Linked DNA regions of Tardiphaga sp. vice304. The protein of the gene in region 1 binds, or shares a complex with, the protein of each later gene. Links are inferred from orthologs where the notes say so. Each region holds a gene or a part of one and is shown in the gene's direction. Other genes may lie near its edges.

What was found.
Region 2: the proteins of FNL56_RS22285 (region 1) and FNL56_RS08975 are in contact, whole or in part, in a solved structure (PDB 1A0O), measured with the Escherichia coli proteins. The link is inferred for Tardiphaga sp. vice304 from one-to-one orthologs.

Annotation. Positions count from the first base shown.
Region 1 is NZ_CP041402.1:4,670,612-4,684,861, reverse strand. The notes cover bases 11,484-14,198. They hold FNL56_RS22285 (response regulator), read left to right. Parts: upstream 11,484-12,500; coding sequence 12,501-12,896; downstream 12,897-14,198. Other genes in these bases: FNL56_RS22275 (EAL domain-containing protein), read right to left, coding at 13,955-14,198; FNL56_RS22280 (TIGR01459 family HAD-type hydrolase), read right to left, coding at 13,085-13,939; FNL56_RS22290 (bifunctional riboflavin kinase/FAD synthetase), read right to left, coding at 11,484-11,840. Also shown: FNL56_RS22345 (GMC family oxidoreductase), read right to left, coding at 1-541; FNL56_RS22340 (gluconate 2-dehydrogenase subunit 3 family protein), read right to left, coding at 578-1,120; FNL56_RS22335 (VOC family protein), read right to left, coding at 1,163-1,558; FNL56_RS22330 (c-type cytochrome), read right to left, coding at 1,559-1,879; FNL56_RS22325 (hypothetical protein), read left to right, coding at 2,254-2,586; alternative ribosome rescue aminoacyl-tRNA hydrolase ArfB, read right to left, coding at 2,672-3,091; FNL56_RS22315 (M16 family metallopeptidase), read right to left, coding at 3,318-4,679; FNL56_RS22310 (M16 family metallopeptidase), read right to left, coding at 4,682-6,064; FNL56_RS22305 (hypothetical protein), read right to left, coding at 6,188-6,895; lspA (signal peptidase II), read right to left, coding at 6,982-7,485; ileS (isoleucine--tRNA ligase), read right to left, coding at 7,662-10,670; more of FNL56_RS22290, read right to left, coding at 10,869-11,483; more of FNL56_RS22275, read right to left, coding at 14,199-14,250. UniProt on the Escherichia coli protein: Involved in the transmission of sensory signals from the chemoreceptors to the flagellar motors.
Region 2 is NZ_CP041402.1:1,884,249-1,901,433, forward strand. Bases 5,902-9,160 are described here. They hold FNL56_RS08975 (hybrid sensor histidine kinase/response regulator), read left to right. Parts: upstream 5,902-6,272; coding sequence 6,273-8,960; downstream 8,961-9,160. Other genes in these bases: chpT (histidine phosphotransferase ChpT), read left to right, coding at 5,902-6,069; FNL56_RS08980 (chemotaxis protein CheW), read left to right, coding at 8,968-9,160. Also shown: pyk (pyruvate kinase), read right to left, coding at 28-1,443; FNL56_RS08950 (hypothetical protein), read right to left, coding at 1,847-3,103; FNL56_RS08955 (DUF1134 domain-containing protein), read right to left, coding at 3,229-3,822; FNL56_RS08960 (YHS domain-containing (seleno)protein), read left to right, coding at 3,932-4,420; 3'(2'),5'-bisphosphate nucleotidase CysQ, read right to left, coding at 4,424-5,266; more of chpT, read left to right, coding at 5,422-5,901; more of FNL56_RS08980, read left to right, coding at 9,161-9,438; FNL56_RS08985 (response regulator), read left to right, coding at 9,493-9,858; FNL56_RS08990 (protein-glutamate methylesterase/protein-glutamine glutaminase), read left to right, coding at 9,937-11,100; FNL56_RS08995 (CheR family methyltransferase), read left to right, coding at 11,097-11,969; response regulator transcription factor CtrA, read right to left, coding at 12,219-12,920; flagellar protein export ATPase FliI, read left to right, coding at 13,288-14,613; flagellar export protein FliJ, read left to right, coding at 14,723-15,142; FNL56_RS09015 (sigma-70 family RNA polymerase sigma factor), read left to right, coding at 15,322-15,870; FNL56_RS09020 (anti-sigma factor), read left to right, coding at 15,870-16,766; FNL56_RS09025 (hypothetical protein), read right to left, coding at 17,095-17,185. UniProt on the Escherichia coli protein: Involved in the transmission of sensory signals from the chemoreceptors to the flagellar motors. CheA is autophosphorylated; it can transfer its phosphate group to either CheB or CheY.

The DNA of each region.
Region 1 (14,250 bases):
CCATGCGGCCGGTATGGACATCCTTGTAGCCGACCTTCTTGGCGCCGGCCTCCATGACCTTGTAGTTGTTGTTGCCGGGCAGGCCGGGGATGTTGTTGGTGCGGGTCACGCCCATCTTGTTTTCGGCCTTGGCGTACCACGGCTCCAGCTCGGCGAGCGTGAGCGGCCAGTCCAGCAGGTTGGCGCCGGGCACGGCGCCATAGATCGTGCGGGTGCGGAATTCATGCTCGTCGAAGCGCAGCGACGCGCCGGCCCAGTGCACGGTGGAGCCGCCGACCGACTTGACGATCCAGGCCGGCAGGTTGGCGAAGTCTTTCGCGACGCGCCAAGAACCAGAGGTGGTGCGCATGTCGGTCCAGGCGAGCTGCGTGAAGCTCTCCCATTCGTTGTTGACGAAGTCCTGGATTTCGTTACGCGCACCGGCCTCCAGGATCACCACCTTGATGCCCTTCTGCGCCAGTTCGTTGCCGAGCGTGCCGCCGCCGGCGCCGGAGCCGACAATTACTACCACGCCATCGTCATTGAGATCGAATTTAGCCATGCTGTATCCTCCCAACCAATTGTTGCGCGATGTCGTTCAGGCTTTCGGCAGCCAGTCGATGTCGTTGAAGCCGCGCTTGATGTAGCCGCCATGTTCGGCCGAGGAGCCCTCGTAGCCAAATTTCGGCCACAGCTGCTCCTGGTTGTAGAGCGACACCACGAGGTCGCCGCGCAAGGTCATGAAGAACGCGGTCTGCTCGATGCCCTGCAGCAGCACGACGCGGTCGGCCTCCCACGGCACCTGCGCATAGGCGACCTTGTGGCGGTCCTTGGCGTCGGCATCGAGCCGGCGCACGCCGTCTTCCAGCATCGCCTTGACGGCTGGTTCGGCGGCGGCCTTGCCATCCCATGGCTTGATGGCGGTGATGTAGTAGCTGTCGCCGAGGAAATCGTGCGGATAGATGTCGCGCGCGACCTTTACCATGGTCTTCAGCGTGGCGGGCGCAAGCGCGGTGGCGTCGGCGGCCCAGGCGTCCTCGATGCCGGCGGCGCCGATGGCGGCGACCACCGGCACGGCGGTCGCTGCGCCCTGCAGAAAGATCCGGCGGCTGTACTGGCCGCGTCGATCGACTTCTCTCATGTGATCCTCCCTGAATAGTTCCTGGTTGTTGTAATTTTCGTCTTATCCGAAACGCCCGCCCTTCTCGATCACCTCGATCTTGTAGCCATCGGGATCGCTGACGAAGAAGAACCGCGCCATGGTGCGGCCGTCATGCTTGAAGTCGCGCAGCGGTCCCGGCGAAAGTCTTTCGCTTTCGAAGCGCGCGTGCTCGGCATCGACGTCGTCGACGACGACGGCGAGATGGCCGTAGCCGTCGCCGATTACATAGGGCTCCTTGCGGTCGAAATTCACCGTCAGTTCCAGCTCGAACGGCGACGAGGGGTGGCGCAGATAGATCAGCGCGAAATCCGGCCACGCCAGTCGCTCGGCGATTTCAAGACCGAAGGCGCGGACGTAAAAATCCAGCGCCCGGGTTTCGTCAAGCACGCGGATCATCGAATGCACAGGCTTGGCCATTCAGTTCAGTCCCTTGAGATAGTTAATCACGGCGGCGCGAATCTCCGGCTTCGACTGGCGGTAGGCCATGCTGCTGCCGGCGACGACCGCCTGCGGATTGGTGAGCCAGGCATCGAGCCGGCTTTCGTCCCAGACGAAATGCGCCTGCGCCAGCGCCGGCGAGTAGCGAAAGCCGTCCTGCTTGCCGGCCTCGCGGCCGACGACCTTGTGCAAGGCCGGTCCCTGACGCGGCGGGTCGCTCAGATTGGTGGTGTGACAGGTGGCGCATTGCTGCTTGAACAAAGCGGCGTCATCGAGCGGCTTGGCCGATGGCAGCGCCATCTGCGCGACGGCCACGTCGATCGTCAGCACTGCGCTGAGAAATGTCAGCATCGTCGGAAAGAGGGTGCGCCGCATCATGATATCACCGTTCATGGCGCAGAGCCTAGGTCGCGGCGCGACCGCAGTGGTAGTAGCGGGCTGTTGTCGGAGCGAACAAACCAGCGTCGGCCGGCGGGGGCTTCGCCGCATATATGACGCAGCCGGGCAAACCGTCGCGCAATGACCGCATCCTGTCTGCACTGCGGACACATGCGGGGACTTCCTTGAGCCTTGCGTCGCCCGCAAGACATGCTCGTGCGATCGACGGTCCCGCCACCGGTGGGCGGCGCAATTTCTGCGGCACTGTCCTCGCGCGACCAACCCAGGAGAATCGAATGAAGATTGTGAAAACTTCGGCGATCGCCTTTACGCTTTCGGCCATGCTGGCCGGCCCTGTTCTGGCGCAGGGCGCCGGATCGACAACGCCACCCTCAGGGATGACGCAGCAGGGCGGCGCCATGCAGCGCGGCCCGGCCGGAGGCGCCGACACCGAAATGAATGCCCAGACGCCCGGCGCCAAGGCGGGGGCTGCGACCAAGGGCACGGTAGGCTCCGGCAGCGGCGGAACGGCGCGCGGCACGGCCGGCGCGACAGGCCGAGCGGCGCCGGAGGCTGCGCCCAACGGACTCGACGCCGGCGGTGCCGCATCGACGACCAAACGCCATTAGCGCGATCTGACGCCAGGATGGCTCGCGGCCAACGCGAGCGCGACCACGGCCCTTCCGCAAGGAAGGGCCGTTTTCGAATGCTACGTCAGTCGTCGTAACCGCCGGAGCCGCGCTTCGACTTGACGTCGCTGCGGCGCTTCTTGCCTTCCAGCCGGCGGGTCTTCGAGCCCAAAGTCGGCTTGGTCGGCCGCCGCGTCACGGGGCGGAACGCGGCCTCGGCCAGCAGTTCGGTGAGCCGCTCGATGGCGTCGGCGCGGTTACGATCCTGGGAGCGGAAGCGCTGGGCGTGGATCACGATCACGCCGTCCTTGGTCATGCGCTGGCCGGCCGCGACGCGCAGCCGGATCGCCATGTCCTCGGGGATATCCAGCTTGCGGCTGTCGAAGCGCAGTTGCGCCGCGGTCGAGACCTTGTTGACGTTCTGCCCGCCGGGACCCGACGCGCGCACGAACGTCACCTCGATGTCGTCCTCGTCGATGGAAAGATTTCGCGCGATCCGCAGCATGGGGCACCAAAGCGATCTCCGGGACGGGAATCGGCAAATCGCATAATATCGGATTTGGCGTAGTTTTGCTTTGCCGAAGCACACTCCCCGTCATCCTGAGGCGCCCGCCGTCTTCGGCGGGCCTCGAAGGATGGAGGCGGGCGCTGAGGTTGCGGCCATCCTTCGAGGCGCGCATGAAGTATGCGCGCGCCTCAGGATGACGGCGGTGGTGGGGTAACTTCTGAACTCAGTTCGCCTTCGGTGCCACCGCGGTCGGTGCCACGGCGGCCTGCGGGGCGCGGCCGACGACGACGGTGAGCAGGCCGTCGCCCCAGATATTCTTCGCTGCGGCCTTCGCCTGGTCGAGCGTAACGGCATCGACCACGGCGTTGCGCTTCTCGATGTAGTCGATCGGCTGCTTGTCGATCTGGTACTGCAGCAGCGCGGTGGCCAGCTTCGAGGAAGAGTCCAGCGCCAGCATCTGCGAGCCCTTGAGATAGGATTTGGCCTCGTCGAGCTCGATCTGCGTGGGGCCTTCCTCGGCCATCCGCTTGACTTCCGAAGCGACGGTGTCGACGGTTTCGGTGGCGCGGTCGGCGCGGGTTGCCGTATTGCCGATGTAGATGCCGGAATGCTGCATCCACAGCAGCGAGCCCGACACGCCATAGGCCAGGCCGCGCTTCTCGCGCACTTCGTGATAGAGCCGCGACGACAGCGTGCCACCGCTGAGGATGTGGTTGACGATATAGGCCGCCATGAAGTTCGGGTCGTCGCGCTTGATGCCGGGCGAGCCGAACGTCACTACCGTCTGCGGCACGTCGAGCGTGACGGACACTTTCTGCGGCGGCTTGCTCGCGACGATTTCGGGGACCGGCACCAGATCGGCCTTCGCCGGCAACCCGCCGAAGGTCTGGTCGAGCAACTTGCCGAGCGTGTCGGGATCGACGTCACCGACCACCGCGATCTTCAGCGTGTCCTTCGCGATGATGCGGCTCTTGTAGGCCTTGATGTCGTCGACGGTGATGGTCGGCACGCTTTGCAACGTGCCATTCGACGGCCGGCTGTAGGGATGGCTGCCGAACGCCACTTCGAGGAATTTGCGGCTGGCGATCGAGCTCGGATTGCTGCTCTCGCGGCGCAGATTGGATAGCACCTGGTTACGGATGCGCTCGACGTCGACGGCGTCGAAACGCGGCTGCGACAGCGACAGCCGCAACAGATCGAAGGCCTCGTCGCGGTGGTCCTTCAGCATCCGCAGCGAGCCGCGAAACGCGTCGCGCTGCGCGTTGTAGCTGAGCTCGATGGCGCGGCGCTCCAGCCGCTCGTGAAAGGTCTTGGAGTCCAGGTCGGCCGCGCCCTCGTCCATCAGGCTGGCGACCATGTTGGCGGTGCCGGGCTTGTCGGCCGGGTCCTGCGCCGCGCCGCCGCCGAAGGCATATTCCATCGCGATCAGGGGCACGGTGGCGTCCTGCACGAACCACGCCTCGATGCCGCCCGGCGACACCAGGCGCTGGATCTTGGCCGCGGCAAGCGAGGGGGCGGCGGTGAGGCCGGCGAAGGCGACCGTGGTGACGAAAGCTAGCGCCGCGCGGCGGGTGAGGCGGATCATGTTCACGAGCGCTTCTCCTCGCGCTTCGGCGCGGTGTCCTTGATCAGATAGCCGGTGACCGAACGTTTCTTGTCGAGCCATTTTTGCGCGGCATCGCGGACCTGTGCGGCGGTCACCGCCTTAACGCGGTCCGGCCAGCTGCGGATGTCCTCGACGGACAGCCCGGTGGTGAGCGCCGCGCCATACCAGCGCGCCAGCGTGGCCTGGTTGTCCTGCGCGTAGATCGCCTCGGCCACCAGCTGGGTCTTGACGCGTTCGAGGTCGGCGGCAGGCACCGCGTTGGTGGCGACCTCACCGATCACGGCATCGATCGTCTTTTCGATGTCGGCGAATTCGACGCCGGGGCGCGGGGTCGCCGAGATCATGAACTGCGAGTTATCGAGTGCGGTGCCCTGATAGCCGGCGCCGGCATTGATCGCGAGCGGCTTGTCGATCACCAGCGCGCGGTACAGGTACGAATTGCTGCCGCCGCCGATCAACTGGGCGAGCACGTCAAGCGCGGGGCTTTCGCCGGCCGCGGCAGTGGTGGCGGACGGCACCAGGTAATAGCGGCGCAGGCTGTTCTGCTCGACGCGGGGATCGGCCAGCGTCACGGTGCGCGGACCGGCGGGCTCCGGCTCCTTCGGGCGGATGCGCGGCGCGCCGATCGCCGGCTGTGCCGGAATCGCGCCATAGGTGCGCTCGATGGTCGGCCGGATCTCGGTGGCGTCGACGTCGCCGGCGATCACCAAAGTGGCGTTGTTCGGGGCGTAGAAGCGCTTGTAGAAGGCCAGCGCGTCCTCGCGGTCCAGCTTCTCGATCTCGGAGTGCCAGCCGATCACTGGGCGACCGTAGGGATGGTTGAGATACAGCGCCGCCATGATCTGCTCGGACAGACGCGCGTCCGGGCTGTTGGCGACGCGCATGTTGTATTCTTCCAGCACGACGTCGCGCTCCGGCAGCACGTTCTCGTCCTTGAGCACGAGGCCGGTCATGCGGTCGGCCTCGAACTCCATGATCGTGGCGAGCTTGTCGCGCGGCACGCGCTGGAAGTAGCCGGTATAGTCGGTGGAGGTGAAGGCGTTCTCGTTGCCGCCGATCCGCAGCACGGTCTGCGAGAATTCGCCGACCGGGTGTTTGGCGGTGCCCTTGAACATCAGATGTTCGAGGAAATGCGCGAGGCCGGATTTGCCTGGGGTCTCGTCGGCCGAGCCGACCTTGTACCAGACCATCTGCGTGACCACGGGGGTGCGGTGGTCGGGGATCACCACGACCCGCATCCCGTTGCCCAGCGTGAAGGTGGCAGGCGGCGGCGCGGTGATGGTCTGCGCGCCGGCGGGCGCGAGGGTGAACAGAAGCGCCAGCGCCGCGGCGGAGCGCACGGCCAATCGGGATGTGGGGGTCATGACGGGGCTAATGGCTCCTCGGCAGCAGAGAAATGTCGGCCAACCCTTTTCAGGTGTTGGCCGATCACGGGCAATTCAAGGGGTACGGAACGAACAGTCACGCCGTAGCGGCGCCCGATAGGCTCACGGCTGCGGCTTGTCGCTCATGATGTTGCGTTCGGACGCATTGCGCAGGACTTCCTTCGGCCCGGTGCCATAGGCGTAGCCGGAGGCCGGCGTCTGATAGCCGACCGGCGGCTGGGTCAGCGACTCGCGCGTCGGCTCGCCCTTGAATTCGGCGGTCTCGCCCTTGTTGCTGCTGCCGAACAGGTTCTTGAACAGCCCGCCGGAATAGCCGAGCTGCGAGGGGCTCAACACGATGTTCTTGTTGGGATCGCCGGGAATGGAGCTTTCGGAAACGGTGGGCCTGGAGCGCTGCAGCTCCATTTCCTTCGGGGTCAACGAGCGGGGGTAATCGCGCGGGTCGCCCTTCGGGGCCAGACGGGCCTGGCGCGCGGCGTTGCGCTGCTGGACGTCGGGGTCCTTCGGCCAGTTCGGCACGTTGGCGGGGGTGGCATCCGGCGGCGGCAGCGTGATCTTGGGCGGTACCACCAGCGGCGAGCGCTCGCGGTAGTCGATGCCCTGGTTTTCCATGTTGGTGCCGCCAAGGCCCGACATGATGTTCTTGATAACCTTGTCTTCGAACGACGAGTCGTCTTCCTCGTCCGCGGCGCGGGCGACGCCGGCCGACATCACCAGGCCGATACCGAGCATCGCGACCGCCAGCCGCAGGTTGCGCTTCAGTCCGTTGGAAGGGTGCACCAATGAGACGCTCGTGTTGGTCTCGCGCATCGGGTTCATCCTGTTCAAATGTCTCGCGGATCGCCGTTTCCGGCGCAGTCCGCTCGCTTCGCCCTTGGGGTTCGTATCGGCCGTGATCAGGGCGCTTTTGCGGCGGGGACGTTGAAGAAGGAGTCATACAGCAGGGCGCCAACCCCGGCAACGATGGCGACATCGGCGAGGTTGAACACGTACCAGTTGTAGGTCTTGCCGGCGATTTCGACGTGCAGCAGGGCGAAATCGACCACCGCACCCCACGCAAAGCGGTCGATCGCATTGCCGATCGCGCCGCCGATGATCAGCCCGAGCGCGACGGTGGCCAGTTTGGTCTGCGACTTGGCCATCCAGACCGCCAGCGCCACCACCGCGAGCGCCTTGACGGCAATCAGCACCGCCTGGCCGGTGGGGCCGGAATCGGAAAACCAGCCATAGGAGATGCCGGTATTCCAGGCCAGCACCAGGTCGAAGAACGGCGTCACCGCCACCGCGCCGCGGCGGGAAATGTCGAACACATACAAGAGCCAGAGCTTCGACGCCTGATCGAGCACCAGGGTGGCGAGCGCGGCCAGGATGCCGGTGCGAAGGGCAGGGGAGGTCGTCATGCCGCCGCCCGCCCACAACGCCGTGTCGTCCCCGCTAAAGCGGCGACCCATACACGCTGTCGAAACAATCCGGGCGAAAAAGACATGGCGAACCCTGAGCCCGAACCGGGAGGACGGAGGCTATGGATCCCCGCTTTCGCGGGGACGACGATGAACTTGGCGGGCGGCGACGATCGCTAGCCGACGCCCAGTTTCTTCCATTCGCGCAACGCCGCAGCATCCCGCGGGGTGACGTCGGGATATTCCTTGTCCTCGCCCACCGTAGGCAGGATCTTCCAGGACCGCGCGCATTTGGTGCCGATGGCCTTCTCGACCACGACCGCGACGCCTGGCACGTCATGCAGCGCGAAGGCACCTTCCGGCGCGTCGTCATTGGTCATCATGGCATTCGACGTGATGAACACTTCGGCCAGATCGATATCGGCGAGCACTGCGAAGATCGCGGGATCGTTGACGTAGACCAGCGGCGAAGCTTCCAGCGAGGAACCGATCCGCTTGGCGGCGCGCTCGACTTCCAGCGCCCCGGTGACGACACGGCGGACGTCGCGGATCGAGGCCCACTTCACGGCGAGTTCGTCGTTGCGATAGGCGCCAATCCCTTCCGGAAACTCGGTGAGATGCACGGATGGCTCGGCATCCGGCCGGTACATCCGCCAGGCTTCTTCCGCGGTGAAGGACAGGATCGGCGCCAGCCATTTCAGGATCGCATTGCACAGCAGGTCGATGGTGGTGAGTGCGGCCTTGCGCGCCAGCGACGACGGCGCGTCGCAATACAGCGTGTCCTTGCGGATGTCGAAATAGAACGCCGACAGTTCGGTGTTCATGAAGGTCGACAGCGAGGCGACCACAGTCTTGTAGTCGTAACCGGTATAGGCCTCGCGCACGACGGCGTCCTGAACCGCGAGCTGGTGCAGCATCAGCCTTTCGAGCTCCGGCATGTCGGCGAAGGCGACCGCGTCTTCCGGCTTGTAGTGGGCGAGCGTGCCGAGCATCCAGCGGATCGAGTTGCGCAGCTTGCGATAGGTCTCGATCGTGGTCTTGAGGATTTCCGGGCCGATGCGCTGGTCGTCGGCATAGTCGGTGGCGCAGACCCAGAGCCGCAAAATGTCGGCGCCGGACTGCGCGATCACCTTCTGCGGTTCGACGGTGTTGCCGACCGATTTCGACATCTTGCGGCCGTTCTCGTCGAGCGTGAAGCCGTGCGTCAGCACGACGTCGTAAGGCGCGCGGCCGCGGGTGCCGCAGCTCTCCAGCAGCGACGACTGGAACCAGCCGCGGTGCTGGTCGGAGCCTTCCAGATACATCACGGTGTCCGCGCCGCCATCGACCTTGCGGTGGATGCCGGCAAGGCCCGGGAAGTGCACGGGGTCTTCCAGCACGAAGGCATGGGTCGAGCCTGAATCGAACCAGACGTCGCAGATATCGTCGACCTTCTTCCAGGTTTCGTTCGACAGCGTGCCGAGGAAACGCTCGCGCGCGCCTTCGGCATACCACGCGTCCGCCCCTTCGGCCTCGAAGGCGTCGGCGATGCGCTTGTTGACGGCGGCATCATTCAGCAGCTCGGCGGAGCCGTCGCCCTTCTCGCGCACGAACACCGCGATCGGCACGCCCCAGGCGCGCTGCCGCGAGATCACCCAGTCGGGCTTGGTGTTGATCATGCCGTTGATACGGTTCTGGCCCATCGGCGGCACCCACTGCGTGGCCTTGATGGCCTCGCGTGCGCGATGGCGCAGCGTGTCAGCGGGCTTGGCGACGCCGTCGTCGCGGATGTCCTTGTCCATCGCGATGAACCACTGCGGCGTGTTGCGATAGATGATCGGCTTCTTGGAGCGCCAGGAATGCGGATACTGGTGCTTGAGGCGCGAGCGCGCCAGCAGCATGCCGGCGGCCATCAGAGCCTTGATGACGGCCTCGTTGGCGCCGCCCTTCTCGCCCTTGTCGTTGATGACGCGCTCGCCGACGAAGCCCGGCGCCTGCTCGGTGAGCGCGCCGTTTTCATCCACCGTGTAGGGGATCACCGACGAGATGCCGCGCGCCTCGAGCTGGCGGCCGTTCGCCATCCAGGCCTCGAAATCCTCGCGGCCGTGGCCCGGCGCGGTGTGCACGAAGCCGGTACCGGTATCGTCGGTGACATGGTCGCCTTCGATCAGCGGCACGGTGAATTCATAGCCGCCACTGAGGCCGGCCAGCGGATGGCGGCATTCCAGCGCGTCGAGGATGCCGGCGTCGACATCGCCGCTCTTTTCATAGGCGGTAACGCGGGCCTGCTTGAACACGCTCTCGGCCAGCGCATCGGCGAGGATCAGCAGTTCGCCGGGCTTCACCCAGTTGTCTTCCGGCGCGTCGGTGACCTTGTAGAGGCCGTAGGAAATCTTGTTGGAGAACGAGATCGCGCGGTTGCCTGGCAGCGTCCACGGCGTGGTGGTCCAGATCACCACGGATGCTTTCGCCAGCCGGCCGAACTCGGCCTTGACCGGAAACTTCACCCACACCGTATCGCTCGTGTAGTCCTCGTACTCCACTTCGGCTTCGGCCAGCGCGGTCTTTTCCACCACGCTCCACATCACCGGCTTGGAGCCGCGGTACAGCGTGCCGTTAGCGGCGAACTTCATCAGTTCGCGGGCAATCTGCGCCTCCGCGAAGAAGTCCATGGTGGCGTAGCGGCCGTCCCAGTCTCCGACGATGCCGAGCCGCTTGAATTCGCTGCGCTGCACGTCGAGCCAGCGGCCGGCATAGGCGCGGCATTCCTGGCGGAATGCGACCATCGCGGCAGAATCCTTGAAGTCCGGCTTCGGCTTGCCCTTCGAGCGGTAGTTCTCCTCCTCGATCTTCCATTCGATCGGCAGGCCGTGGCAGTCCCAGCCCGGCACGTAATTAGAGTCGAAGCCGAGCATCTGCTGGCTCTTGGTGACGACGTCCTTGAGGATCTTGTTGAGCGCGTGCCCGATATGGATGTTGCCATTGGCGTAGGGCGGGCCGTCATGCAGCACGAATTTCGGCTTGCCCTTCGATTGCTTGCGCAGGGTGCCGTAGAGGTCGATCTCCTGCCAGCGCTCCAGCAGCTTCGGCTCGGCCTGCGGCAGGCCGGCGCGCATCGGAAACTCGGTCTGCGGCAAATAAAGCGTGCTGGAATAATCGTGGGCGTCGGACTTCGGTGCGTCGGATTTGGCGGGCTTGTCGGACATGAAAGGCTCTGGCTCGGCTGAAAAAGCGAGGAAACGCGCAAGATGCGCGGCGAACGGCAACGGTCCCGGTCTTGCGCCGAGCAAAGCTCAGGCGGAAGCCGGGCCGATAATGCGAGATATGGGCCGCCGTGCGAACATCGGCCCTCAATAGCAGCCGGATGGCGAAGCGCAAAGCCCTGTAGGCTCCGGCCGGCTGCGCTAGCCTGGGGGGCCCAGCTTCGGAAACGCCTCCGGCGCTGCGGCAAGGGCGGCGCGGGCGCGGGCGCTGTCGTCGTCCATCTGCCGGATCAAGGGCTCGATGCCGTCGAATTTCAACTCGCCGCGGAGAAAGGCGATGAAGGCGATGTCGAGCGTCTGGCCGTACAGGTCGCCTGCAAAATCGAACAGGAACACTTCCAGCAGCGGCGCGCCGTTGTCGAAGGTCGGGCGGCGGCCGAAGCTGGCCACCGCGTCGAAACGCTCGGCGCCGCGGCCGACCCGCACGGCATAGACGCCATGCCTGAGGCCGCAACTGTCGGGCAGGCGAATATTGGCGGTTGGGTAGCCGAGATCGCGGCCGAGCTTGCGGCCATGGATCACCTCGCCGGTGACGAACCACGGGCCGTCGAGCATGTTGGTGGCCTGGTCGATCTGACCCTCGGCCAGCGCCGCCCGGATCGCGCTGGAGGACACCGGGCGATCGGCAAAATCGACATGCGGCTGCACATCGACCTCGATGCCCAGTCGCGGCGCCTCGGCGACCAGCAGGCTGGGCGAGCCGATGCGGCCCTTGCCGAAATGGAAGTCGTAACCGACGGCAATGCCGCAGATGCCCAGCCGTTCGATCAGGTCATGGTGAATGAAATCCTGCGCCGGGGTGCCGGCGCGGCCCTGGTCGAAGGTCATGACGACGGCGCCGGCGAGCCCCGTCCCTGCCAGCAGCCGCAATTTGCCGGTCTCGTCGGTGAGCCGGAACTGCGGCGTATTCGGGCTGAAATAGCTGCGCGGATGCGGCTCGAACGTCACCGCCATCGCCGTGGTGCCCCGCAGCTTCGCCATGTCCAGCGCGGCCTGGATCACGGCGCGATGGCCGAGATGCACGCCATCGAAGTTGCCCATGGCGACCACGGTCCCGCGTGGAATGTCGGACAAGGGTGTGGAGTCGCGGATAACGGCAAAGCCAGGCGGCATGGGATGGATTCGCTTATGATCTGGAAACGGCGGGGCGGGCACGGGACGGTGGCGCGACGGCGGCGGCGAAGTCAAGCCGCCGGACACCGACACCTCCGCCGGACCGGTTACAGGCAACGTCAAAGGAGAGTTTTATGTCGATGTAACAGGGCCTTGCTTCAATTCAGCGAAACATTCGAGAGAACTGTTAAGGCGTTATTAACCACGCTTTGAGCGGTGCGGATCGATCGATCAATCCAATGGTTCTGGCGCTATGAGCGAAGCGCTAACCATCCTTGTCGAACAGGTTGAGGCGGTCGAGGAGGTCGTAAGCCCCCCGCGCAGCCCGGCGTCGCAACGCGATTCTCGACGCGTAAATGGCCCGTGAGGTCTATCGCAGGCGTCCGCCGCCGCGTCCGACCCGGCTGGATATGAACGCCTAGATCCCGAAACGGCCGCCATTGGGTACCCGACTGCGCGCCAAAGCGCTCTTCGGTGTCTCCGCACCATCGTAACTGCAACAATGAAATCAATATCTTCCGGATTAACGAGCTGTTTAATCGCAGCTGCTAATTCTGCAGACGGGCCGCAGCCAGCACGTTTGGCAGATGCTGCGCCCGGGCAAATTTGCTACCGGCAAATGTCCAGACCATGCACGTGTCGGTTTCAGGGGGAATGAAGATGGCGGTTGATTTGTCGATGACGGTGCTGGTGGTGGATGACTACAACACCATGATCCGTATCATTCGCAATCTTCTCAAGCAGCTCGGTTTCGAGCACATTGATGATGCTGCCGATGGTTCGGCGGCGCTGGAGAAGATGCGTACAAAGAAATATGGTCTGGTGATCTCGGACTGGAACATGGAGCCGATGACCGGCTACGACCTGCTCAAGGAAGTGCGCGCCGACGCCAACCTGTCGCAGACCCCGTTCATCATGATCACGGCCGAATCCAAGACCGAGAACGTGATTGCGGCCAAGAAGGCCGGCGTGAACAACTACATCGTCAAGCCGTTCAACGCTGCGACCTTGAAGACCAAGATCGAAGCCGTGTTCCCGGACAGCGTCCCGGCATAAGGCACTTTCTTCACCTCTCCCCGTTGGGGAGAGGTCGCAGCCGAGCGTCAGCTCGGCTTCGGGTGAGGGGCTGCCAGTGTTTCACTCGCGGGCCCCCCTCAGCCGTATCGAACGACCTTCGGTCCTTCGAGCCACCCTCTTCCCGCAGGCGGGGCGAGGGACGTAAGGCGCCGTCTGTTGCTTGTGCGCTACCACTTCAATTCGCGCATCAACGCCTTCGGCGGATGCCCGAACAGTTCCGTCACGGCCGCTTCTTCCATCTGCTCGATGCCTTCGAGCTCGCCGGCATGAATGCCGCGGGCGACGAACAGGCAATCGATGCCGTAGGCATGCGCGCCGACGAGATCCGTGCGGACGGAATCGCCGATCGCCAGCACGCGCTCCCGCGGGGTGTCTTTCCCGGTTTTCGCCTTCGCCAGCGCCATCGCGCGGTCGTAGATCGGGCGGTGCGGCTTGCCGTAGAATTCCACGTCGCCGCCGAGTTCACGGTACAGCTCGGCGATCGCGCCGGCGCAGTAGATCAGGCGGTCGCCGCGCTCGACGAGGATGTCCGGGTTGGCGCAGACCAGCGTCAGTTTTCGCGACAGCGCCTGCGTCAGCGTCTCGCGATAGTCTTCCGCGGTCTCGACCTCGTCGTCGAACGGCCCGGTGCAGACGATGTAATCGGCCTCGGCGAGCGGCGCGAATTTGGCGTCGAGGTCGCGATGGATCGAATTGTCGCGCTGCGGCCCGATCCAGTACATCGACTGGCCGAGCCGGCTTTTGATGAAATTCCGCGTCAGGTCGCCCGACGACACGATCGCGTCATAGATGTCGTCGGCGACGCCGAGCTTGCGCAGCTGGCGCTGCACGGAATCGGCCGGGCGCGGCGCGTTGGTGATCAGGATCACAGTGCCACCATTCGCGCGAAACGTGTGCAGCGCCTCGCGCGCGTCCGGGAATGACTCCAGGCCGTTATGCACGACGCCCCAGATGTCGCTGAGGATGACGTCCACGCCGGACACGAGGTCGCGCAGGCGTTCGGCGAATCGAAGTTCTGTCATAAGAGTGAAAGCCGTTCAGTTCGTGCCGGCGCGGCGGGCGAGCGCGGCACTGCCGCTTACGCGCGGCGGATCGATTTTCGGAGCGTCGCTGCGGCGGCCGGCGCCGTTGGCTCCCGCTGCTGATGACGACGCCTTGGCGGGTGGCGTCGCGGCTCCCGCAGCCGGGGCTTCCGGCCGCAGCGGACGCGGCGCCGCGAACAAAAACCCTTGCCCGAAACGGACGTCGAAGTCGAGCAGGTCGATGACCGCGCGCTCGCCCTCGATGCGCTCGGCGATCAGGTCGATGCCGAAGCGGCCCAAGAGGTCGGACA
Region 2 (17,185 bases), 2.8 Mb from region 1 along the record:
CAGGCGGCGAAAGAGCGCCGCGTCGCTTCAATCGATATGGACGACCCGCAGATTGTTAGTTGTGCCGGTTTCCTTGAACGGAATGCCGGCGACGACCACGATCGAATCCGCCGGTTTGGCAAATTCCTCGCTCGCCGCAATCTGGGCGGCCTTTTCGACCATTTCTTCATAGGTGCTGATGTCTTCCGACAGCACGCTGTGAGCACCCCAAAGCAATGAGAGCTGCCGCGCCACGCCTTCGTGCGGCGTAATCGCGAGCAGCGGCACTTTCGGCCGCTTGCGGGCGATGCGCGCGGCGGTGGTGCCGCTCGAGGTGAAGGCCACGATCGCCGATGCATGCAGGGCCGCGGCGAGGTCGGCGGCTGCGGCGGCGACGGCGTGCGGCGCGGTCTCCTCCTCGCCGGGATGCGAGGCGTCGATGATCGCGCGGTACATCTTGTGCCGCTCGGTGCTCTCGATGATGTGGCTCATCATGTCGACCGCCTCGACCGGATATTGCCCGGAGGCGGATTCCGCCGACAGCATCACCGCGTCGGCGCCGTCATAGATCGCAGTGGCCACGTCGGAGGCCTCTGCGCGGGTCGGCGTCGGAGCCGCGATCATCGAGTCCAGCATCTGCGTGGCCACGATCACCGGCTTGCCGGCCATGCGGCAGGCCCGGATCAGTTCCTTCTGCCGGCCCGGCACGTCCTCGTGCGGGATCTCCACGCCAAGGTCGCCGCGCGCCACCATGATGGCGCCAGACAGCCGGATGATGTCGTCGATGTGCTCCAGCGCCGCAGGCTTCTCGATCTTCGACATCACGCCGGCGCGGCCGTTGATCAGCGACAGCGCCTCGATCACGTCGCCGGGCTTCTGCACAAAGGACAACGCCACCCAGTCGACACCGAGTTCCAGCCCGAAGGCGAGATCGGCGCGGTCCTTCACGGTCAGCGGCGACAGGTTGAGTACGGCGCTCGGCACGTTGACGCCCTTGCGGTTCGAGATCACGCCGCCGGTGATGATCCGGGCGTCGATGAAATCACCGCCGAGGCCGGTGACGCGGACGCGAATCCGGCCGTCATCGATCAGCAGGTCGTCGCCCGGCGTCACCGCATCGAATATCTCGGGATGCGGCAGCGGGATCGACAGGCTGTCGCCATCGACGCCCTGAAGCACGAAGCGCACCCGTTCTCCGGCGATCACCGTGATTTTGCCGTCCTTGATGGTGCCGACGCGGATCTTGGGTCCCTGCAGATCCTGCAGGATGCCGATCGGTCGGCCGACCCTGGTTTCCAGCGCGCGGATCGCAGCATGCACCCTTGCGTGATCCTCGTGGGTGCCGTGGCTGAAATTTAGCCGGAACGTATCGACGCCGGTCAGAAACAGTTTCTCCAGCATTTCCGGCGACCCGCTGGCGGGACCCACGGTAGCGACGATCTTGGCCCGACGATTGCGACGCATGTTTCATTCGGCCGCAAGGCCGCCTCTGCAAGCTCTGGATTCGTGCCCGCGCGAAGCAGGCCGTGACGTCGGGAATCTATAGCGGTCGGGTATGACAAGATAGGCGTGCAGGCGGATGCCGCTGCCCACGTCTGCATGGCGATCGAGATGCGCGTACCGATGTACCGGATCAAAGTTAAAGGAGGTGGTGGGCGATGCAGGGATCGAACCTGCGACCCCACCCGTGTGAAGGGTGTGCTCTCCCGCTGAGCTAATCGCCCGAAGTCGCGCAATAAGAGCCGGGCGGGTAGCCCGGCGGTGCGTGACGCCAGTGGCGCGATTTAGGGAATAGGGGGCGGGGGTGTCAAGCCGCGCGGGCGGCGATAGCGAACATTGTTCGCAAGACGCCGGCCGATCCGCCTTCTCAGCCCTGCTGCACGTGGGTAGCTTGGCTCTGCAGCGCCTGGATGCGGTCGGCCAGCGTGGCATGGGCGGGAATTTTGGCGCCATTGGCGGCCTTGCCGATGTCCGCGGCAGGCGCCGCCGCGAGAATCGCTTCAATCTCCGAATTGGGACCTTCCAGCGTCATCGCCAGCCGGGCGACCTTGGCGGCGATGTCGTTGATGCGCTCCCGGAGCAGGGCGTTTTCGACCCGTTCGGTGGCCCAGGCGCTTTCGGCCTGCTGCCCGACCATCTTGAGTTCGTTCTGCTGCCGGGCGCGTTCTTCGCGAACCGTCTGCAGTTCGCGCTCGACGGCGACCTTTTCGGCCTGCAGCGTCTGGATCAGGCTGGCCGACGTGCCATCCTGGCGGGCGGCTACCTCGACGCGCAAATCCCTTGCGATTCGCTCCGATACCTCGGCGGCGTGGCGGAGCTGGCTGTTCTCGAATTCCCGCTCGGCCATGCGCCGGTCGTGGTCCGTCTCGGCGCTCTCCAGCTCGGTGATGCGGGTGCCAAGCCGCTCGGCCTCCTGGACCTGCGCCATCAATGAACGATCGAGATCGGCGACGCGCTGGCTGAGATTTTCGACGCGGCCGCGCGCCTCGCCGAGCAGCGCGGTGACGGTGGTGGTCTCGCCACGCTGCAGTTCAAGCTGTTGCCTGGTGGCGGCGAGGTCGCGCCCGGTATCGGAGACCTGGTTTTTCAGAACCTCGATCTGGGCCCGCGCGCTTACCAGCTCGACCTGGCGGCTGTCGGCCAGCATCGAGCGCTCGGAAAGTTCATGCGCGGTGCGGGCGAGTTCGGCCTGTTTGTCGGTCATGGCCTGCGCGGCGGCTGCGAGATCCGTGATCCGGCCGGCGAGGTCGGCTTCGGTCGCGGCCAGCTTTTCCTTCAAGGCGGCTTCGCGCGCCTCGAGGTCGAAGATCGTCGCGGCCTTCTCGCCCAGTTCGAGCTTGAGCCGGTTGACGGCGTCGGTCTTCTTGCCGATTTCGGCGAGATGGGCGGTGGTCTTGTTCCTGAGCTGATCGACATTGATTTCCAGCTTGCGCGCCGACATCGCGAATTCGGCGCGCAACTGGTCCTTGTCGGCCTGGATTTCCGCCATCGACAGCGGCGTGGCGGCTTCGAGCCGGCGCTTGGTGAGGCGCACGGCGCGGTGATGCACCAATGGTGCGATCGTCAGGGCGACCAGAATCGCCACCAGAAAACCGATCGCCAGATACATGATCGGCTCAACCATGACTCAAACTCCCACCCGCGAAAACGCAGGGGTTAGCATGCCATGCGGGCGGCGGAGAAGGCCAGTTCAACGCTTCGTTAACCTGAATGCGGCGGGGCGGCGCGGCGCGCGTCCGGCCGCCGCGATCAGAACGGATTCCAGGTCGCGCTCGGCGTGAACTTGAGATAGCCGATATTGGCGCCCAGCCGCAGTCCGAGGCCGGAGCGAATCGGCACCAGCACGATGTTGTCGGCGGTGAGCGCGGTCATGCCGAAGCCGCCGATGATGTAGGCGGAGCCGTCGATGCCGCCGAAACGCTGGTAGATCGCGTTGGTGGCCGGCAGGTTGTAGACCAGCGTCATGGTGCGGGCGCCGTCGCCACCCCAGTCGAAGCCGACCGAGGGACCCTGCCAGTAGACCCGGAGGTCGCCGGCATTCTTGGTATAGAGGGTGCCTTCGCCGTAGCGCAGCCCGGCGACGATCGCGCCGGAGCCTTCTTCGCCGAGAATATATCCGTTCGGCAGGCCCCATTGGCTGACCGCGCGCTCGATCACCGACGCCAGGCCGCGCGAGACATTGCCGAAGAAGCGGTGTCCCGCTGTGGTCAACTCGTCCGGTCCATAGCTCGAGGGCTGGGCGGCCGCCTGCCGTGGCGGACGCGGCTGCTGGGCCTGAGCCGGCGACAGGCCAACCGTCATCGCGGCCAGCATCAGCACAGCCAGGCGAGAAACGAACGTCATGAAGAAACCCCTAGGTATTAAAAGTTGACCGCGGCCTTAACCGGATGCTGACCAGCACGCCCTAAAGCTGCGTTCAATGTCCCCGACTCCCATACTATCGGTATCAACTATGACGGCACAACGGCGACAATTGATAGGGCATTGCCGCGGATTCGCCTTGATCTTGCTGCTCGCCGCAGTGCCGGTCCCCGGCCATGCCGGCACCACCGAACGCGTCGTCACCGATCGATTTACGGGCCTGGCGATCGCCGGTTTCGATCCAGTTGCGTATTTTACCGATGCCCGCCCGTTACCCGGCGATGCCGCCTTTGAACTGTCGGAGGCGGGCGTGGTCTGGCGCTTTCGCAACGAGGGCAACCGGGCGTCGTTCGCCGCGAATCCGGAGATCTACAGTCCGCAATTCGGCGGCTACGACCCTGTCGATGTCGCCCGTGGCGTCGCCTATCCTGGCAATCCGCAGCTCTTTCTGGTGCTGAACCAGCGGCTCTATTTGTTTGGGCACGCGGAAAGCCGCGACGCCTTCGCCGCGGCACCGGCGACCGCGCTGGCGGAGGCCCGCAAGCGCTGGACAACGCTGCAGGTCGAACTGTCGCGCTGACGCTCAGCCACGCGGCACGGCGGTGGGGTCGCCCCAGGCGATGAATTCCGGCACGATGAAATCCGCCCGATGGCCGCCATAGATCACCGCCCCGCCCTGGCTGTCGGTGACGATGCCGCCCGCGGCGACCACCACCGCCTGGCCGGCGGCGATGTCCCATTCGCAGGTCGGCGCCAGCCGTGGATAAAGGTCGGCGGCGCCCTCGGCGACCCGGCACAGTTTGAGCGCCGAGCCCAGCGGGACGCGGACGGCGCCCGGCCGGGCGTCGATCAGCGCCTCGGTGCGGGCGTCACCATGCGAGCGGCTGACCGCCGCGATCCACGGCGCGCCGCCCCGGGGCATGGCGCGGGTGCGGATCGGCGTCACCGAGCGGATACGGAAGTCCGGCGACATTTCGAGCCGCTCGGCGCCGCGGCCGACCAGCCCGCGCCAGATCAGCCCGAGATCCGGCGCGCCGACGACGCCCAACACCGGCACGCCGCCCTCCACCAATGCGATATTGACGGTAAACTCGCGGCGCCCGGCGACGAATTCCTTGGTGCCGTCGAGCGGGTCGATCAGGAACAGGCGACCGGGATAGGGCGGGCAGGCGAGCTGCAGGCGCTCTTCCGACAGCGTCGGAATATCCGGAAACAGCCGCGCCAGCCCCTCGGCGATGACGCGGTCGGCGGCGAGGTCGGCTTCGGTTACCGGCGAACCATCGGCTTTGCCATCGATCGACATCGCCTCGCGGTTGACCGCGCGGATCGCGGCCCCGGCCCTGGCCACCAGCCCGGTGAGCGGCGCCAGCAAAGCTGCGGTGTCATCGAGATCCAGTGCCGGATCGTTCTCCAATCTGTGGTTCATTTCCTCGCGCTCTGAATAGCCGTCCGACCGTGTTTCGGCCTTGTACGGCCGCATCCGCCTGCGTTGCGGTGGCCGCACCGTTCCCCACAGTGTATCAAGCCGTAAAGCAATGCCATGATTCGCCGTCCACCATACGGCCATCCAGGAGCGACCCGATGTCCGATACGCCCACTCCCGGCCTGGCCCCTGACGCGCTCGAACTGGCCGCACTGCTGTGCTCGCGGGTCTGCCACGACCTCATCAGCCCGGTCGGCGCCATCGTCAACGGGCTCGAAGTGCTCGACGACAATCCCAAGCCGGAAGACAAGGAATTCGCCCTCGACCTGATCCGCAAGAGCGCAAAGACCGCCTCGGCCCGGCTGCAGTTCTGCCGGCTGGCCTTTGGCGCGGCGGGCTCCGCCGGCGCACAGATCGACCTTGGCGACGCGGAGAAGATGGCGCGCGGCCATCTCGAGGACGCCAAGACCAGGATCGAATGGAATCCGACGCGCGCCTATCTTCCGAAGAACAAGGTCAAGCTGCTGCTCAACATGCTGATCATCGCGCAGCAGACGATTCCGCGCGGCGGCGTGCTGACTGTCGATCAGGTCGGCGAAGGCGACGCGCTCGGATTTCGCGTCAACGCGGCCGGTTTGAACGCCCGGTTACCGCAGAACATCGTCGCGCTGCTCAGCGCCGACCATGCCGGCAACGTCGATGCCCATGCGGTACAGCCTTACTATACGCGATTGCTGGCACAGGCCTGCGGCCTCAGCGTCAGCATGGCAGCCGAAGGCGAGGCCATCGTCGTGACCGCCGTTTGAACCGCTGTCGCGGTCCACAGCGTTAACGGCGCCTTACGGAAGTAGCCATAAACGCAGGCGGCTACCTACCCGGCGCATCTATCTGTCCAATCAGGGCTCTTACGGCCCGGATACGCAACCAATATTAAACGCTTTGCGGTGAAAGTAGCCACATTCCGAAACGGGTCGCGCAATCGCGCGCGTGGAATGCGAAGGCCAATTTCATGGACGATCTTCTGCGGGAATTTTTGACGGAAACCAACGAGAGCCTGGACACGGTCGACAATCAATTGGTCCGGTTCGAACAGGATCCGAACAACGCTAAAATTTTAGATAATATTTTCCGCTTGGTACACACCATCAAGGGCACCTGCGGCTTTCTTGGCTTGCCGCGCCTGGAAGCGCTTGCGCACGCCGCTGAGACGCTGATGGGTAAATTCCGCGATGGCATGCCGGTCACCGGAGAGGCGGTGACGCTGATCCTGACCACCATCGACCGGATCAAGGAAATTCTTGGGCAGCTGGAGGCCACCGAGGCCGAACCGGAGGGCGTCGATCAGGACCTGATCGATGAGCTTCATCACATGGTTGAGAAGGGGATGGCATCGATGAGCGCTGCGCCGCCGATCGTGCCGGACGTCGTTGAGGCACCGGCTTTGGTGGTGCCGATGCTGGAGCGCGAATTGCGTCCTGGCGAAGTATCGCTGGACGAGCTGGAGCGGGCGTTCCAGGAAACCGAGATCGAAGTGGCGCCGCCTGCGGCTGTCGCAGAACCCGCGCCGGTGGTCGCCGTGGTCGAGAAGGTCGCGCCGAAACCGGCAGCGAAGAAATCCGTCGTCGAGATCGAGACCCCGGAAGGCGACAAGGTCGCCAACCAGTCGATCCGCGTCAACGTCGACACGCTCGAACATCTGATGACGATGGTGTCCGAACTGGTGCTGACCCGCAACCAGTTGCTGGAAATCAGCCGCCGTCACGAGGATACCGAATTCAAGGTGCCGTTGCAGCGTCTGTCGACGGTGACCGCAGAGCTGCAGGACGGCGTCATGAAGACGCGCATGCAGCCGATAGGCAATGCATGGCAGAAGCTGCCGCGCATCGTCCGCGATCTCGGCGGCGAACTCGGCAAGCAGATCGAACTCGAAATGCACGGTGCCGACACCGAGCTCGATCGCCAGGTGCTCGATCTGATCAAGGATCCGCTCACTCACATGGTGCGCAACTCTGCCGATCATGGCCTTGAGACCGGCGCCGAGCGCGCCGCGGCCGGCAAGCCGGAGCAGGGCACGATCCGGCTGTCCGCCTATCATGAAGGCGGCCACATCATCATCTGCATCGCCGACAACGGCCGCGGTCTCAACACCGAACTTATCAAGGCCAAGGCGATCCAGAATGGCCTCGCCTCCGAAGCCGACATCGAGAAGATGTCGGAAGCCCAGATCCACAAGTTCATCTTCGCGCCCGGCTTCTCCACCGCGGCAGCTGTTACCAGCGTCTCCGGACGCGGCGTCGGCATGGACGTCGTGCGGACCAATATCGACCAGATCGGCGGCACCATCGACGTCAAGTCGGTGGCCGGCGAGGGCTCCAGCGTCACCATCAAGATCCCGCTGACGCTGGCGATCGTCTCGGCGCTGATCGTCGAAGCCGGCGGAGACCGTTTTGCGATCCCGCAGCTTGCGGTCGTCGAACTGGTGCGCGCGCGCGCCAATTCCGAACATCGCATCGAGCGTATCAAGGACACCCCGGTGCTGCGGCTGCGCAACAAGTTGCTGCCGCTGATGCACCTCAAGAAGCTGCTGCAAATCGACGACGGCACCAACTCCGAACCGGAGAACGGCTTCATCGTCGTGACGCAGGTCGGCAACCAGACCTTCGGTATCGTCGTCGACGGCGTCTTCCACACCGAGGAAATCGTCGTCAAGCCGATGTCCACCAAGCTGCGCCATATCGGCATGTTCTCCGGCAACACCATTCTGGGTGACGGCGCGGTGATCATGATCATCGATCCCAACGGAATTGCGCAGGAACTGGGTGCGGCCGGTTCGGCGGTTACCGAGATCTCCAACGAAAACATGTCCAAGCACGCCAATGCGTCCGAGCAGCTTACTTCGCTGCTGGTGTTCCGGGCCGGCTCCTCGCAGCCAAAATCGGTGCCGCTGGCACTGGTCACGCGGCTCGAGGAGATCGCCGCCGACAAGATCGAATCGTCGAACGGCCGTTATATGGTTCAGTACCGCGATCAGCTGATGCCCCTGGTGCAGATGGACGGCGTGTCGATCCATACCAGCGGAACGCAGCCGATTCTGGTGTTCGCCGACGAGCAGCGCTCGATGGGCCTGGTGGTCGACGAGATCATCGACATCGTCGAGGAGCGTCTCAATATCGAAGTGGCGGGCGCACAGCCCGGCATTCTCGGCTCCGCCGTCATCAAGGGGCAGGCGACCGAAGTGATCGACGTCGGCCATTTCCTGCCGATGGCATTCGCCGACTGGTTCACGCGCAAGGAAATGAAGGAGTTCGCCACCACGCAGTCGATCCTGCTGGTCGACGACTCCGCATTCTTCCGCAACATGCTGGCGCCGGTGCTGAAGGCGGCAGGCTACAAGGTTCGGGTTGCGATCAACGCGCAGGAAGGTCTGGTCGTGCTGCGCTCCGGGCAGGAGTTCGATGCCATCCTGACCGATATCGAAATGCCCGACATGAACGGCTTCGAATTCGCCGAAGCCATTCGGGCGGACCAGAAGATGTCCCACACCCCGATCATCGCGCTGTCTTCGATGATTTCGCCCGCGGCGATCGAGCGCGGCCGGCAGGCCGGCCTGAACGATTATGTCGCGAAGTTCGATCGGCCTGGTCTGATCGCCTCGCTGAAAGAACAGACCAACCAAACCACCAGTCAGGCGGCGTAAGATGACCATGACCAGCAAGACAACCACTTCCGGCGGCGCCATCACCGAATTCGTCACCACCATGATCGGTGGCCAGCTGTTCGGCATGCCGATCTCGCGCGTGCAGGATGTGTTCATGCCGGAACGACTTACCCGCGTGCCGCTTTCTTCCAGCGACGTCGCCGGCGTGCTCAATCTGCGCGGACGTATCGTTACCGCCATCGACATGCGCTCGCGCCTCGGCCTGCCGAAGAACGACGATGGCAAGCCGCCGATGGCGGTGGGCGTCGATCTGCGCGGCGAATCCTACGGCCTGCTGATCGACTCGATCGGCGAAGTCCTCAAGCTTGCCGACGACAGCCGCGAGGTAAATCCGGTCAATCTCGACCCGCGGATGGCGAAGATGGCCGATGGCGTTCACCGGCTCGACGGCCAGTTGATGGTCGTGCTCGACGTTGACCGCATTCTCGAAATTTCGCCCGACAAGCTGGCTGCCTAAGGCCGGCGCGCGCGCAATCAAACGTCCTTCGGGACACAGAGGCAGAGGCCGAAAATGAAGACTTGTCTGGTTGTCGATGACTCCAGCGTCATCCGTAAAGTTGCCCGCCGGATACTCGAAGGTCTGGATTTCGAGATCACCGAGGCCGAAGACGGCGAGAAGGCCCTGGAAGCCTGCAAGCGCAGCCTGCCGGACGCCGTGCTGCTCGACTGGAACATGCCGGTGATGGACGGCTACGAATTCCTGCGCAACCTGCGCCGGATGCCGGGCGGCGACGGACCGAAAGTGGTGTTCTGCACCACCGAGAACGACGTCGCGCACATCGCCCGCGCGCTGCATGCCGGCGCCAACGAATACATCATGAAGCCGTTCGACAAGGATATCGTGTCGGCCAAGTTTCATGAAGTCGGTTTGATCTAGGCTTCGCAACCGGGCGTTCGCGCCCGTTTCTGATCGTCACGCAAGTTCATTTGTAGCGTTCGTTGCGTCTGGTGAGTGATGAGTATTGCTGTGATGAGTGCCCCTGTGTCGGATACGGCGCGGTATGAGCCGTTGCGTGTCATGGTCGTGGATGACTCGGTCGTCATTCGCGGCCTGATCTCGCGCTGGATCGAGGCCGAGCCGGACATGACCGTCGCTGCTTCGCTGCGAACCGGGCTCGACGCCGTCAACCAGGTCGAGCGCATCAATCCCGACGTCGCTGTGCTCGACATCGAGATGCCCGAACTCGACGGCATCGAGGCGTTGCCGCAACTGCTGGCCAAGAAGCGCAATCTGATCGTCATCATGGCCTCGACGCTGACCCGCCGCAACGCGGAGATCTCGTTCAAGGCGATGTCGCTGGGCGCGGCCGACTACATTCCGAAACCGGAGAGCACCCGCGAGAATGCGGCCGCCGACGTATTCAAGCACGATCTGCTGCAGAAGATCCGCCATCTCGGCCACAAGGTACGGCGCCTGAAATCTGCTGCTGCGCCCTCGATCGTGCCGGCAGTGGCGAAGCCGGCGGCGCCGTTGACGGCGCTGGGGCCGGTGGCGGGGCAGGTCCAGCTCGCCAAGCGTCCGTTCAGCCAGATCATGCCGCGTGTGCTGCTGATCGGTTCCTCGACCGGCGGCCCGCAGGCGCTGATGACGCTGGTGGCCGAGATCGGCGCCGTCATCGACCGCGTTCCGGTGCTGATCACCCAGCATATGCCGCCGACCTTCACCACGATTCTCGCCGAACACCTGACGCGCACCAGCAAGCGCCCTGCGCACGAAGGCGTGGACGGCGAACTCGTCAAGCCCGGACAGATTTATCTGGCGCCGGGTGGCAAGCACATGCGCGTGGTCAAGCACGGCACCAATATCACCATCGCGCTCGACGATGGCCCGGCGGTCAATTTCTGCAAACCCGCGGTCGATCCGCTGTTCAACTCCGCGATCGATGCCTGGCAAGGCGCCATCCTGGCGGTGGTGCTGACCGGCATGGGCTCGGATGGCATGCGCGGCGGCAAGGACATCGTCGCCGCCGGCGGCGCCGTGATCGCGCAGGACGAAGCTACCAGTGTGGTGTGGGGCATGCCGGGGGCGGCTGCCAACGCCGGAATCTGCTCGGCAATTCTGCCGCTCAACCAGATCGCTCCGAAACTGGTTCGGATATTTTCGGGGGACCGCTCATGACGCCGGCCAATTACGACTACCTGCGCAAATTCCTGAAGGAACGCTCGGGCCTCGATCTCTCCGTCGACAAGCAGTATCTGGTGGAAAGCCGCCTGATGCCGCTGGCCCGCAAGGCCGGCCTCACGACGCTCGACGAGCTGGTCCAGAAAATTCGCGGCGGCTCGACGACGCTCGGCGCCGACGTGGTCGAGGCGATGACCACTAACGAGACGTTCTTCTTTCGCGACAAGATTCCGTTCGACCATCTGCGCGAGGCGGTGATTCCCGAACTGATCCAGACGCGCGCGTCGCGCAAGAGCCTGCGGATCTGGTGCGCGGCGGCCTCGACCGGGCAGGAGCCCTATTCGATCGCGATGTGCGTGAAGGAAATGAGCGCGCAACTCGCCGGCTGGCGCATCGAGATCATCGGCACCGACATCTCGCCGCAGGTGCTGGAGAAATCGAAATCCGGTCTCTACACCCAGTTCGAGGTGCAGCGCGGGCTGCCGATCCAGCTTCTGGTGAAGTACTTCAAGCAGACCGGCGAAATGTGGCAGATCAGCCCGGAGATCCGGGCCATGGTCCAGTATCGGCCGCTCAATTTGCTGCAGGACTTTTCCCATATGGGCAAGTTCGACCTGATCTTCTGCCGCAACGTTCTGATCTATTTCGATCAGGACATGAAGTCGCAGATTTTTGGCCGACTGGCCAAGGCGATGGAGCCGGGCGGTTTCCTCGCTCTCGGCGCCGCCGAAACCGTGGTCGGTCTGACCGACGCCTTCAAGCCGCAGGCCGACCGCCGCGGATTGTATCGTCCGACCGCCGTGCTTGCCGCGCCGTCGATCGTGCCGGGCATGGGTACGGGCATGAAGGTCGTCAGCGCGCGGTAGATTGCGCTTTCATTCCGGCATGCTGCAGACGGCGAAGCCGTACGATGCAGGTCCCAGCCAATCCAACTGGATTGGCTGGGACCCCCCGCGTGTTCCTCGTCACATATCGAGATTCCCCGCCACTCCAATCGGAGCGGCTGAGGTTCGCTCGCGCCCAGGAATGACAACAAGCGTTTCCCAAACAAAAACCCCGCCGTTTCCGGCGGGGCTCAGTTTCGGGAGGTTATGACGAACGCGCAGCAAGCGAGATCAGGCCGGGATGCGGATTTCTTCTTCGTGCGGCTCGCGCAGCACGTAGCCGCGGCCCCAGACGGTTTCGATGAAATTGCGGCCGTCCGACGCATTCGCCAGCTTCTTGCGCAGTTTGCAGATGAACACGTCGATGATCTTCAGTTCGGGCTCGTCCATGCCGCCGTAGAGATGGTTGAGGAACATTTCCTTGGTAAGCGTGGTGCCCTTGCGGAGCGAGAGCAGCTCCAGCATCTGGTATTCCTTGCCGGTCAGGTGCACGCGCTGGCCGCCGACTTCCACCGTCTTGGTATCCAGGTTGACGACGAGGTCGCCGGTCTGGATCACCGACTGGGCATGGCCCTTGGAGCGGCGCACGATCGCATGGATGCGGGCGACGAGTTCGTCCTTGTGAAACGGTTTGGTCATGTAGTCGTCGGCGCCGACGCCGAGGCCTTTGACCTTGTCCTCGATGCCGGCGAGGCCGGAAAGGATCAGAATCGGGGTCTTGATCTTCGACACCCGCAGCTGCTTGAGCACATCATAGCCGGACATGTCCGGCAGATTGAGGTCGAGCAGGATAATGTCATAGTCATAGAGCTTGCCGAGATCGACACCCTCTTCGCCGAGATCCGTCGTATAGACGTTGAAGCTCTCGGATTTGAGCATCAGCTCAATCGACTGCGCGACCGCGCTATCATCTTCGATTAACAAAACGCGCATGCCAGTCCCCTTTAGTCGCCGCTCCGGGCGTCAGGTCGGCCGCACTTGCGGCACCAAAAAACGCCTTTGAACAACTGATTCGGATCCTGACGACATATGGTTAACAAAACCTGATTCCCCTGTGCAAGACCAAACCGTGCAATTTTTGTCGAATCGCCATAAGATATTGCTGTAAAGGCAGTTTTTGTTCCCGCAGCCGTTCAAGTTCCACATTAAGAGTCAGCGCTAACCGACTCCATCGACTCGCCCTTCGTTCTGAAAAGCGAATGCTCTCAGCTTCCTCAGACAATGACGTAATGATTAACGATGCGGGTAAACACGGAGTTAAGGGTCTGCCGGCAATGCCTGGAAACTTAAGGTTTTCGCAATGAAAGCACTCGCGGAACAGATTGCCGATCTGGACGGCGTCAACATCTATGGACGGGTGGTTGGCGTCCGCGGGCTGATGGTGGAGATCGCAGGTCCCATCCATGCGATGTCGGTTGGCGCGCGAATCGTGATCGAGACCGGCACCAACCGCTTCATTCCGGCCGAGGTCATCGGCTTTTCCGGCACCAATGCGGTGGTGATGCCGTTTGCCGGGCTGGAAGGCGTGCGCCGCGGCTGCCGCGCGGTGATCGCCAATGCCGCCAGCCAGGTGCGGCCGTCGTCGGCGTGGCTCGGGCGCGTCATCAATGCGATGGCGGAGCCAATCGACGGCAAGGGGCCGCTGCTGCAGGGCCCGTCGCCGATGCCGTATCGCAATTCGCCGCCACCGGCGCATTCGCGCAACCGGGTCGGCGCGCCGCTCGATCTTGGGGTGCGCTCGCTCAACACCTTCCTGACCTGCTGCCGCGGCCAGCGCATGGGCATCTTCGCCGGCTCCGGCGTCGGCAAGTCGGTGCTGCTGTCGATGCTGGCGCGCAATGCCGATGCCGACGTCTCGGTGATCGGTTTGATCGGCGAGCGCGGTCGCGAGGTGCAGGAATTTCTGCAGGAAGATCTCGGCGAGGAGGGGCTGGCGCGCGCCGTGGTGGTGGTGGCGACGTCCGACGAACCGGCCTTGATGCGCCGCCAGGCCGCCTATCTCACCATGTCGGTGTCTGAATACTTTCGCGATGAGGGCAAGGACGTCATGTGCATGATGGACTCGGTCACCCGCTTTGCGATGGCGCAGCGCGAGATCGGCCTGTCGGTCGGCGAGCCGCCGACCGCCAAAGGCTATACGCCGACGGTGTTCACCGAACTGCCGAAACTGCTGGAGCGGGCAGGGCCCGGCACCAATCAGGGCTCGATCACAGGTATCTTCACCGTGCTGGTCGATGGCGATGACCACAACGAGCCGGTGGCCGACGCCGTGCGCGGCATTCTCGACGGCCACATCGTGATGCAACGCGCGATCGCCGAACGCGGTCGCTACCCCGCGATCAACATCCTCAAATCGGTGTCGCGGACGATGCCGAAATCCTGCGATCCCGCGTTCCTGCCGACGATTACGCGCGCCCGCCAGATCATGGCGACCTATTCCGACATGGAGGAACTGATCCGGCTCGGCGCCTACCGGGCCGGCTCCAGCCCGGAGGTCGACGAGGCGATCCGGCTGCACGAGCCGCTCGAGACCTTCCTGCGCCAGCGCAAGGAGGAGGTCTCGCTGCTGGGCGATGGATACAGGCAACTCGAACAAATCATTGGCAGTTTGGAAACGGAACGCTAACTTTGTCCGGTCATCATCTGACCCAGAGTAGAGTTTGTACCGGCGCCTTCCTTACGGGAGACCGGTGGCGTCCCGCGTATGATTTGGGACTTCTGGGGAGTACGAGTCGATGAAGTCACGTGACACGCTGATCCGACTGAAGAAGTTTCAGGTCGACGAGAAGCGGCGCCGGGTCAATCAGATCGAGAGCATGATCGCCGATTTCCAGCGCATGTCGGTCGATCTGGAGCGCGAGATCCAGACCGAGCAGGACCGCGCCGGCATCCAGGATCCCTCGCACTTCGCCTATCCGACCTACGCCAAGGCCGCGATCCAGCGCCGCGAGAACCTGACGCGCTCCGCCGACGAACTGCGCATCCAGCTCGAGGATGCCAAAAGCCTGCTCACCGAAGCGTTCGAGGAATTGAAGAAGGTCGAATTGCTCGACGAGCGCGACCAGGCCCGCGAACGCGCCGAGGAAAGCGCCCGCGAGCAGGCCGACCTCGACAGCATCGGCCTGATGCGGGCCCGCATCGGCGCCGTTGCCTGAGCGGCGAAGCCATTCATGCAATATCGAGCCCGGACCGCGAGGTCCGGGCTTTTTGTTGCGCGCTGTCCACAGTCCATGCCGTGCCATGGCCCGGTACCGTGAAAGTATGATACGACAGCTCCGACCGCGTCCGGACTCAGGCAAATAGCGGTGGGATATCTTGAGGTTGGGGACACTGAATGCTGACGCCGGCTGAGCTCGTCTGGCTGATCGCTGCGGTTGCAAAGGGCGACGAGGTTGCGTTCGAGCGCCTCTACGCGGCCACGCGCGCGAAACTCTTTGGCGTGGTTCTCCGTATCTTGCGCAGACAGGATCTTGCGGAAGAAGTTATCCAGGAGGCCTATGTCAAGATCTGGAACAGTGCCGGGCAATTCAATCCCGGGCTGGCTTCGCCAATTACGTGGATGGTATCGATTGCCCGAAACCGGGCGATCGATGTGGTCCGCAAGAAGGGCGAAGTATCGATCGAGGAAGAGCCGGCCGCGATGGAAGTCGCCGCCGATACGCCCGATCCGCTTGCGCGTCGGGAAATGACCGAGGAGTTGAAACGCCTGTTGGAGTGTGTGGGACGGCTTGAGCCGGACCGCCAGAAACTGGTGCTGCTTGCTTACTACAATGGATGGAGCCGCGATCAGCTCGCGGTGAAGTTCTCCGCGCCGGTGAACACGGTGAAGACATGGCTGCGCCGCAGCATGTTGGATATCCGGGAGTGTCTGGGATTGGTATGATGGCCTATAGCGAAGACCATATCGTGCTGGCGGCGGAATACGTGCTCGGCACCCTGGACGCCGATGAGCGCGCGCAGGTCGATACCATGATGACCGTAGACAAGGAATTTGCCGGGCTGGTCGATGCGTGGTCGCGCAAGCTCGACGTCCTCAACCAGATGGTCGGCCTCGTCGAGCCTGGTCCCGAAGTGTGGGAGCGGATCAAGCGCGCTGCCGGCCTGTCCGGCGCGCAGCAGGCTCTGATCCTTCCCGCGGCGCCGGTCGCGGCTGTTGCCGCCGAGCAAGCTGCGCCCGTCGAGGCCGGCCGTCCCGCCATCGATTTACCGTATGATAGCTCGCAGGACGGTTCGAACGTCGTTGCCTTCTCGCAGCAGGCGCGCCGCTGGCGCAATGTGGCGACCGGCATGATGGCGATCGCCGCGGCCCTGGTGGCGATGATCGGCCTGCAGGCGACGCGCCCCGATCTGCTCCCGGAAGGCCTTCGCCCGAAGGCGCCGCAGGTCGCGCAGGTTTCGCCGCCGGCGGCCCCCGTTGCGCAGGCCCAGTATGTGGCGTTGCTGCAGACCGATGCCGCGTCGCCGGCCTTCATTCTCACGGTCGATTCCGCCACAAAGAACTTCACTGTCCGCAAGGTCGGTGCCGAGCAGCAGCCCGGCAAGGACTATGAGCTGTGGATCGTGTCCGACAAATTGCAGGCGCCGCGTTCGCTGGGTGTGATCGGCGGTCATGACTTCACGACGGCAGCCGCACTGGCGGCGTATGATCCGGCGATGGTGAATGAGGCGACCTATGCCGTCACGGTGGAGCCCACCGGCGGCTCGCCGACCGGCAGCGCCACCGGCCCGATCGTGTTCACCGGCAAGCTGATCGAGACGGTGCCGTCTCCGGCGAAGTGATCACGGGCTGCGCTTGTTTCTTCCATCTCCCCTTGTGGGAGAAGGTGGCGCGGCCGAAGTCCGCGTCGGATGAGGGGGCGCCGCCAAGCACTACCCCTCACCCGTCCGCGCTACGCGCGGCCACCCTCTACCACCTAGCGAAGCTTTGCTTCGCGCGGGGGAGAGGGAAAATGTTGCGCGCGTCGCAAGACAATCAAATTTCAGACAAAGAAAAACGCCCGTGGGGAGCGGGCGTTTTCCATTTGGAAGTCCACCCGGGGGGAAGTGGAGCTTCGCTGGATTCACACGACGACCTTGGGGGACATCGCCGCGCGAATTCGTGAAATCGTTAGCGCACCGCGGTGGCGCTGGAGCTGCCGATTGCGACCGGCTTGCCGGCCTTGATCACTTTGGCGGTCTGCGTGTAGCCCTCGTTCGAA